Regions from separate parts of the Rhizobium sp. AN80A genome, predicted to be linked through region 1. Evidence: predicted binding sites of a transcription regulator. Region 1 holds the regulator's gene; the other holds the start of a gene.
What was found. The regulator PhoB, encoded in region 1, activates phosphate uptake and scavenging genes when phosphate is short. The targets are predictions, from matches to a motif close to TGTCATNNANCTGTCAT.
Positions count from the first base shown of each region.

Region 2: P3R82_RS27170 (1-acyl-sn-glycerol-3-phosphate acyltransferase) is a predicted target of PhoB. The motif match lies at 2,640-2,656, and genes of this name have one in related genera.

Region 1 is NZ_JASJPX010000003.1:2,384,773-2,388,960, forward strand. Features, by position in the region: gene P3R82_RS23440 (aspartate aminotransferase family protein) at 1-531, opposite strand, end outside; gene P3R82_RS23445 (GcrA family cell cycle regulator) at 959-1,504, shown strand; gene phoB (phosphate regulon transcriptional regulator PhoB) at 1,586-2,269, opposite strand; gene phoU (phosphate signaling complex protein PhoU) at 2,306-3,019, opposite strand; gene pstB (phosphate ABC transporter ATP-binding protein PstB) at 3,063-3,878, opposite strand; gene pstA (phosphate ABC transporter permease PstA) at 3,893-4,188, opposite strand, start outside.
Region 2 is NZ_JASJPX010000003.1:3,147,472-3,151,659, reverse strand. Features, by position in the region: gene P3R82_RS27180 (primosomal protein N') at 1-428, opposite strand, end outside; gene P3R82_RS27175 (AAA family ATPase) at 483-1,628, opposite strand; gene P3R82_RS27170 (1-acyl-sn-glycerol-3-phosphate acyltransferase) at 1,650-2,597, opposite strand; gene P3R82_RS27165 (tyrosine recombinase XerC) at 2,740-3,675, shown strand; gene P3R82_RS27160 (TraB/GumN family protein) at 3,819-4,188, shown strand, end outside.

The DNA.
Region 1 (4,188 bases):
CGTGGCATCGGTGATGGCGGCGCGAACGGCTTCGATATCGCCGAAGGGCACCTGGTCGAAACCGGGCGTCTTGGGGCCGAAGCCCTCGAGATACTTCTCCTGGCCGCCGGCGGCGATGGTCGCCAGCGTGCGGCCGTGGAAGGCGCCCTCGAAGGTGATGATGTGGAAACGCTCGGGATGGCCCTTCGAATACTGGTAGCGGCGCGCGGTCTTGATCGCGCATTCCAGTGCCTCGGCGCCCGAATTGGTGAAGAACACCTTATCCGCGAAGGTTGCATCCGTCAGCCGCTTGGCGAAACGCTCCTGGCCCGCGATCTCGTAAATGTTGGACAGATGCCAGACCTTGTCGGCCTGCTCCTTCAGCGCGCCGACGACGTGCGGGTGGCTATGGCCGACGGAGGTCACGGCAACGCCCGCGCCGAAATCGAGATATCGCTCGCCGGTTTCGGTGATCAGCCACACGCCCTCTCCTCGCTCGAACCGCAGCGGGGCACGAGAGTAGGTATCATAAAGCGGCGCGGCTTCAGCCATGGCGCGATCTCCTGTCATTCGCTCAACACTGGCCCGGACTCCGGCTAAAAGCGGGTGCCCGGAAATGAAAAATGCCGCCTTTCGGCGGCGAGGGGCACTATTGTCTTTTCGCAGTGCGATGTCAACAAAACTGAGCTTTTGCCGCATGCGTCAAGCAAGCATCGGGGCGCCGGCGAGCTATCAACAGCTAATGTTGCAGAAATGACTCTACCATCCAGCAAGTTGGGGAAAACCGAGAAATCGATTCGCCGCGATTCAACCGACTCTTGTCACGGAGTCGCCCTCACTCTAGGTTAAAACTCAATTACTAGACTGCATGCGGCGGAACTAGTCACCAAAATCGAGCAAGCGTTTCTTGGTCCGGACACGTCCGTGCCATGGGTGAAGGATTCTGCCTACACCAACGCTAATAAGGCGGAGACAGGGCATGAACTGGACAGACGAGCGCGTTGAAAGACTGAAGAAGCTTTGGGCCGAGGGCCTGAGCGCCAGCCAGATTGCGGCACAACTTGGCGGTGTAAGCCGCAACGCCGTCATCGGCAAGGTCCACCGCCTGAACCTTCCGGGCCGCGCCAAGGCCGGCGGCGCAACGACGGCGACGAGAGCGCCGAAGCGCCCGGCGGCATCCACGCCACGCCCCGCCAGCAACTTCAATTCCGCGCGCATCTCGCCCGCCCGTGCCGTCGCCCGCCCACAGGGTTCGGCGATGCTCAAGGAAGAGATGGACATCGATGCGATCGAGGAAGTTCGCTTCCGTCCGTCCGCCAACGTGGTCGTTCCGATTTCACGCCGCCTCGGTCTCACGGAACTGACCGAGCGCACGTGCAAGTGGCCGGTCGGCGATCCGCTGACCGATGATTTCCACTTCTGCGGCTGCGAGTCCCCGGATACGTCGCCCTACTGCACCTATCACCAGCGCATGGCCTACCAGCCGGTCAACGAGCGCCGCAAGGCAGCCAACCGGGTCGCATGACCCGGAAAGCCGGATAAGGAACACAAGAAAACGGGCCCTCGCGGGGCCCGTTTTTCGTTGGATCGTGAGAACTGGAAGCGCTTACGCTTCCATGGAATAGCCGGCGCCGCGAACGGTGCGGATGACATCCTGCATGTTCGAGAAGTTGAGCGCCTTGCGCAGGCGGCCGACATGCACGTCGACGGTGCGTTCGTCGACATAGATGTCGTGGCCCCAGACGCCATCGAGCAGCTGCGAGCGCGAGAAGACGCGGCCCGGCGACGACATCAGGAATTCCAGCAGGCGGAATTCGGTCGGTCCGAGGCGGACTTCGCGGCTCTTGCGGTGGACGCGGTGGGTTTCGCGATCGAGTTCGATATCGCCGCACTTCAGCAGCGAGGACAGAACTTCCGGCTTGGCGCGACGCAGCATCGCCTTGACGCGGGCAACGAGCTCAGGTGTCGAGAACGGCTTGACGACGTAGTCGTCGGCGCCGGTCGAAAGGCCGCGAACACGTTCGCTTTCCTCGCCACGGGCGGTCAGCATGATGATCGGCAGGCGCTCCGTCTCCGGGCGCATCCGCAAGCGACGGCACAGTTCGATGCCGGATACGCCAGGCAGCATCCAGTCGAGGATCAAAAGGTCGGGCGTGCGCTCCTGCAGCCGGATCTCGGCCTCGTCACCGCGAAGGATGGTATCGACTTCAAAGCCTTCGGCCTCAAGGTTATAGCGAAGAAGCACGCTCAGTGCTTCTTCGTCTTCAACGACTGCTACTCTTGGGATCATTCGTCTCGGTCTCCTGGTGGCGCGGGTCCGTCACGCTTATTCCGTGACCGCGCCGACGGTGTTAGCCGTATCGTCCTTCGGACGCTCGCCTTCCGGCTGGGCGCCGGTTGCCATGTAGTAGATGGTTTCAGCGATGTTGGTGGCGTGGTCGCCGATACGCTCGATGTTCTTGGCGCAGAACAGGAGATGCGTGCAGCTGGTGATGTTGCGCGGATCTTCCATCATGTAGGTCAGCATCTCGCGGAACAGCGAGGTGTACATCGCGTCGATTTCCTCGTCGCGCTCGCGGATCGACTTCGCCTTGTCGGCGACGCGGCTGGTGTAGACGTCAAGCACTTCCTTGAGCTGGACGAGCGCCAGTTCGGCGAGGTGCTCGAGGCCGCGGGCGAGCTTGCGCGGAACGCCGGTGCTCTGGACCGCGATGACACGCTTGGCGGTGTTCTTGCCGAGGTCGCCGACGCGCTCGAGGTCGGCGGCGATGCGGATCGAACCCATGATCTCGCGAAGGTCGGCGGCCATCGGCTGACGGCGGGCGATCGTGATGATGGCCTTTTCGCCGACTTCACGTTCGGCGTTGTCCAGGATCACGTCGTCGGAAATGACCTTCTGGGCGAGCGAGATGTCACCGTTGACCAGCGCCCGGACAGCGTCCGAGACCATCTGCTCGGCAAGGCCGCCCATCTCCGAAATACGGCGGGTCAGGAACTTGAGATCATCGTCATAAGCGGAATAGATATGTGTCGATGCCATGGGGCTTATCCTTGAATGTCCTGAGGTTTACCGGTTTCGGAGATCAGCCGAAGCGGCCCATGATGTAATCCTGGGTGCGCGGATCGTCCGGGTTGGTGAACATCTTGTCGGTGTCGTTCTCCTCGACAAGGTTACCGAGGTGGAACATGGCGGTGCGCTGCGAGACGCGGGCCGCCTGCTGCATGGAGTGCGTGACGATGACGATCGTGTAGGCTTCACGCAGCTCGTGGATGAGTTCCTCGACCTTGGCGGTCGCGATCGGGTCGAGCGCCGAGCAGGGCTCGTCCATGAGGATGACTTCGGGGCTGACGGCGATCGCGCGGGCGATGCACAGACGCTGCTGCTGACCGCCCGAGAGGCCGGTGCCGCCTTCATGCACGCGGTCCTTGACTTCGTTCCACAGGCCGGCGCGCTGCAGGCTCTGCTCGACGATGACGTCCATGTCGGCCTTCGTCTTGGCGAGACCATGGATGCGCGGGCCGTAGGCGACGTTCTCGTAGATCGACTTCGGGAAGGGGTTCGGCTTCTGGAACACCATGCCGACGCGGGCGCGCAGTTCGACGACGTCGATATCCGGATCGTAGATATCATCGCCATCGAGCGTGATCTTGCCGGTGACGCGGCAGTTGTCGATCGTGTCGTTCATGCGGTTCAGGCTGCGCAGGAAAGTGGACTTGCCGCAGCCCGACGGACCGATGAGAGCCGTCACGGTGTTTTCGCGGATGTTCAGCTTCACGTCGAAAAGCGCGCGCTTGTCGCCGTAGTAAACCGAGACGTCTTGGCCGATCATTTTATACGGAATGGTATTCATCTTCTGGTCTAGCGCCTTCTCAACTGCTGCTTCCGTCAACATGTTCATGATGTTTACTCCGTTTACCAGCGGCGCTCAAAGCGACGACGCAAGAGGATGGCTCCGAGGTTCATGACGATCAGGAACAGGAGCAGGACGATGATGGCGCCGGACGTGCGCTCGACAAAGGCGCGTTCGGCTTCGTTTGCCCACATGTAGACCTGCACCGGCAGAGCCGTGGAAGGATCCATCGGGGTGGTCGGCGCATTGGCGACGAAGGCGACCATGCCGATCAGGAGCAGCGGTGCGGTTTCGCCGAGCGCGTGCGCCAGACCGATGATGGTGCCGGTCAGGATGCCAGGCATTGCCAGCGGCAGGA
Region 2 (4,188 bases), 760 kb from region 1:
CGCGCCGGCGTCATCCGCTCCGGCTCGCCGCCCACGAAGCGCAGCCCCTCGACCATCGGTTCCGGATCCAAGGCGTTCGGCACGCGCAGCGCCATGCGCGCCACCAGCCCCGGCGGCGACAGCGTATAGCCCGCCACCCAGTCGACGAAATCGCGCATCTCCTTGGACAGCGGCGGGCAGTCGAACACCTTGGTGATCGGCCGGAGCTTCTTTGGATCGACGCCCTCGTCGCCCCCCTCCCAGACGGCGCCGATCACCTGGCGCGGCCCGAGCGGCACCTGCACCACGGAACCGGGCTCCACCGCCATGCCCTCTGGCACCGAGTAGGAATAGGGCCTGAGCGCCGGCATGGGTACGAGCACCGACACCGTGCGCACGGCGGGCGGCGGCTCGATCGGGCCAAAGAGGTCGGACGAATCTATGCTCATCGGGCGCGACCATGCCCGCAACGACAAAAAAATGAAACCCGCGACATCGCGCTATCAATCGTCATCATCGTCCTCGCCGGCAATGGTGCCGGTCAGCCGCATGCCCTCGATCCAGGTGGCGCCGTTCTCGCGGATCACCTTGCGCGGCCTGACCCCGCAGCGCTCGCGCACGGCTTCCGCCAGCAGCGCCGAGTGGGTGACGACCCACACCTGGCTGCTCTTCGAAGCCGTCGCGATCATGTCCGCCAGCGGCTCCAGCATATCGGGATGCAGGCTCGCTTCCGGCTCGTTGAGCGCGATCAGCGGCGGCAGCCGGTAGGACAGCAGCGCCGCGGCCAGCCCGAGAAAGCGGATCTGCCCGTCCGACAATTCGCGCGGCTGGAACACCCGATGCGGAAAATCGGGAAAGGCGAGCCCGAACGACGCCGTCTCCTCCGGCTCCGGCACCACGAGCCGCGCGCCGCCGAAGGCCGAGGCGACGACGCGGTCGAGATCGACGGTATCCTGCCTGGTGTGCCTCAGCGTCGCGAACACCGCCGCCAGATTGGCGCCGTCCTCGTCCAGCATCGGCCCGGTCACGGCAAGGCAGGGCTGGCGCAGCGGCGAGGCGCGATCGGTGCGGAAACCATGGAAGAAGCGCCAGTTGGCCACCACCCGGCGAAAGGCGGCAATCTCGGGAAAATGCCCGGCATCGCCAAGCAGCGCCATCGCCGTCTCTGATGTCAGCGCCTGGTCCGGATAATCCTGCATGCGGCCCGAGCCATCGCGCACGTGGATGGCGGGCCCCGCCCGCTTCATCATCGTGACCGGCCGCCCGTGATCGACGACCAGCTCCTCGGCCTTCACCTGCGGCTCCAGCGGAAAGCCGGCCGCGGCCTCGGGCGGACGCAGGCCGACCTCGACCCGGTAGCGGAAAGTCACGGCCCGCTCCTCGTCCAGAAGCTCGACCTCGAGCCGCACCCGCGCCGGCCCGTCGCTCTGCTTGCGCGTGCCCGACCACAAGACCGAGAACATGCCGCCCTCGGCCGCGAGCTCGCGCACCAGACGCCCGGTCACCGCCGCCTGCACCAGCTGCAGCGCGCGATAGAGATTGGATTTGCCCACGCCGTTCTCGCCGAGAAACAGCGAGGTCTCCGACAGATCCATGCGGATCGAGCGCAGCGACCGGTAATTCTGGGCGAACATGGAGCGGAGTTGCATGCCCCGCTTTACCCCATCCGCTCAGCGAAATGAATGGGCATCGGCCATCTCGGGCAGGCTTGGCTCGACGAGCGGCTGGAACCGCGCGTCGCCATCCAGCTTCAGCGCCTCGACGGTATGCGTCTCCAGCGCCCTTGTGACGTCGTTGATATCGCCATCAAGATGCTCGACCGGGATCATGTCGCCGATGATGAAATCGAAGCGGTCGCCGCGCTTGTTGAGGAGTTCGTGGAACACCGTCATGTCGCGCAGCTCCGTCGACCACTTGGCGAACCAGTAGAACAGCCCGGAATTGCGCGCCGTCATGTGGACGGGCAGGATCGGCAGATTGTACTTGCGCGCCAGTCCCACGGCGGACGTCTTCCACGGCCGCTCGTTGAGCCGGCCGTTCGCCCAGTAGGCGATCCTCCCGGAGGGAAAAAGCACCGTCGCCTTGCCCTCGCGCACCGCGTGGTTGGTCAGCTGTAGCGTCTCGCGCGCCTTCAGCTTGCTCTTGTGCTCGTCGCGCCATTCGACCGGAATGATCATCTCGGCAAAGCGCGGATTGACGCGCACCGCATCGCGGTTGGCGAACACCATCATATCAGGCCGCCGCGACTTCAACAGGTCGAACACCGCGACGCCGTCGGCGATCCCGGTCGGATGGTTGCTGACGAGAATGAAGCCGCCCTTTTCGGGAATCCGCTCGGCATTGGTCACGCCGATATCGAGATTGAGGAGATCACTCATATACTCGAAGCACTGGAATCCAGGCATGTTGGCGATGTCGTTGGCGAAGGTCATCGCCTTGTTGTAGCGCAGCAGCGTGTAGAGAAACGGCCGCATGACCGGCCACAGCGGGTGGCCAACGATGCGTTGCCCGCGTTCGGCGATCAGCGTGTCGACGATGTGTCCTGGCCTACCTTGGGAAACGAGCGCGATCGTTTCTGCGAACTGTCCGAATGCCGTCGTGGGGTGGCGCCGTGCCATGCAAGATCCTGCCTCGTTGGGAAACCAGTTATCGCGATTATTATGATCGAAGCATGACAGGCACTTGGCCGATGTTAGCGATTCCATAACCGTCCCTCAGGCAAAATTGGCGGCCCGACGGGCAAATTCAAGAGGCGGAAACGTGAATGAACTCCTGATCATGGCCGATGCGCGGCTGATGGCGGAACGTGGCGCCTGGCTGCAAAGCCTAGCCGGCGAACGACGTCTTTCGCAGCACACGCTCGACGCTTACGAGCGCGACACCCGCCAGTTCCTGACCTTCATGACCGGCCATCTCGCCGGCCCGACGACGCTCAAGGACATCGAGGCGCTGCGGCCCGCCGATTTCCGCGCCTTCCTCGCCGCCCGCCGCCGCGACGGCACCGGCGCCCGCTCGCTCGGCCGCAATCTCGCCGGCCTGCGTTCGCTGCTGCGCCATCTGGAAAAGAAGGGCCTGGTGAACGCCGCCGGCGCCGGCGCCATCCGCTCGCCGAAGCAGCCGAAATCGCTCCCCAAGCCGCTCTCCGACAGCCAGGCCGTCACCGTCGTCAGCAACGAGGCGCAGCTGCACGAGGAGCCCTGGATCGCCGCCCGCGACGCCGCCGTGATGACGCTGCTCTACGGCTGCGGCCTGCGCATCTCCGAAGCGCTCGATCTCCTGCCCGGCGACATCGCATCAGGCGCCACGACCCTGCGCGTCACCGGCAAGGGCAACAAGACCCGCCTGGTGCCACTGCTTCCAATCGTCTTCGAGGCGGTCGACAGATACCGGGCGCTTTGCCCCTATCATCTCACCGCCGACCAGCCGCTTTTCCGCGGCGCCCGCGGCGGCAAGCTGCAACAGGCGATCGTCCAGCGCACCATGCAAAAGATGCGCGGCGCCTTCGGTCTGCCGGAGACGGCGACGCCGCACGCGTTGCGCCACTCCTTCGCCACCCATCTCCTGGCCGGCGGCGGCGATCTCAGAACCATCCAGGAACTGCTCGGCCACGCCAGCCTGTCGACCACCCAGGTCTATACGGGTGTGGATGCATCGCGGCTTCTCGACGTTTACGACCGCGCCCACCCCCGGGCGTAATCCTTTGTTAACGTCTTCTCTTAAAGGAATATCATCAGCCGAGCGCGTAAAGCTCGTGCATTACTCCTTGTGACCGGAACACCATCATGACGATTTCGCTCGGCCACCGCAATCCCCGCCTGGTATCCCCGGATCGATCATCGATGCGGCCGGCATCATCGGGCAACGTCGCGCTCTGGCTGATCGCCGCCATTCACGTCCTGCTGGCGGCACTTCTGATCGCCACCCTCGTCTCGGTCTCGCCGGCATCGGCCGCCGATGCGGGCGCCTGCACCGGCCGCAATGTACTCGACGATCTCAAGATCAGCGATCCGGCGCGCTACGAGCAGGTCGTCAGGGAAGGCGATGCGGTGCCGAACGGCAAGGGCATCTTCTGGAAGATCGAGAAGCCCGGCATGAAGCCCTCGTGGTTGCTCGGCAGCATGCATGTGACCGATCCGCGCGTCCTGCAGCTGCCGCCGCGCACCCAGGCCGCTCACGATGCCGCCGACACCATCATCATCGAATCCGACG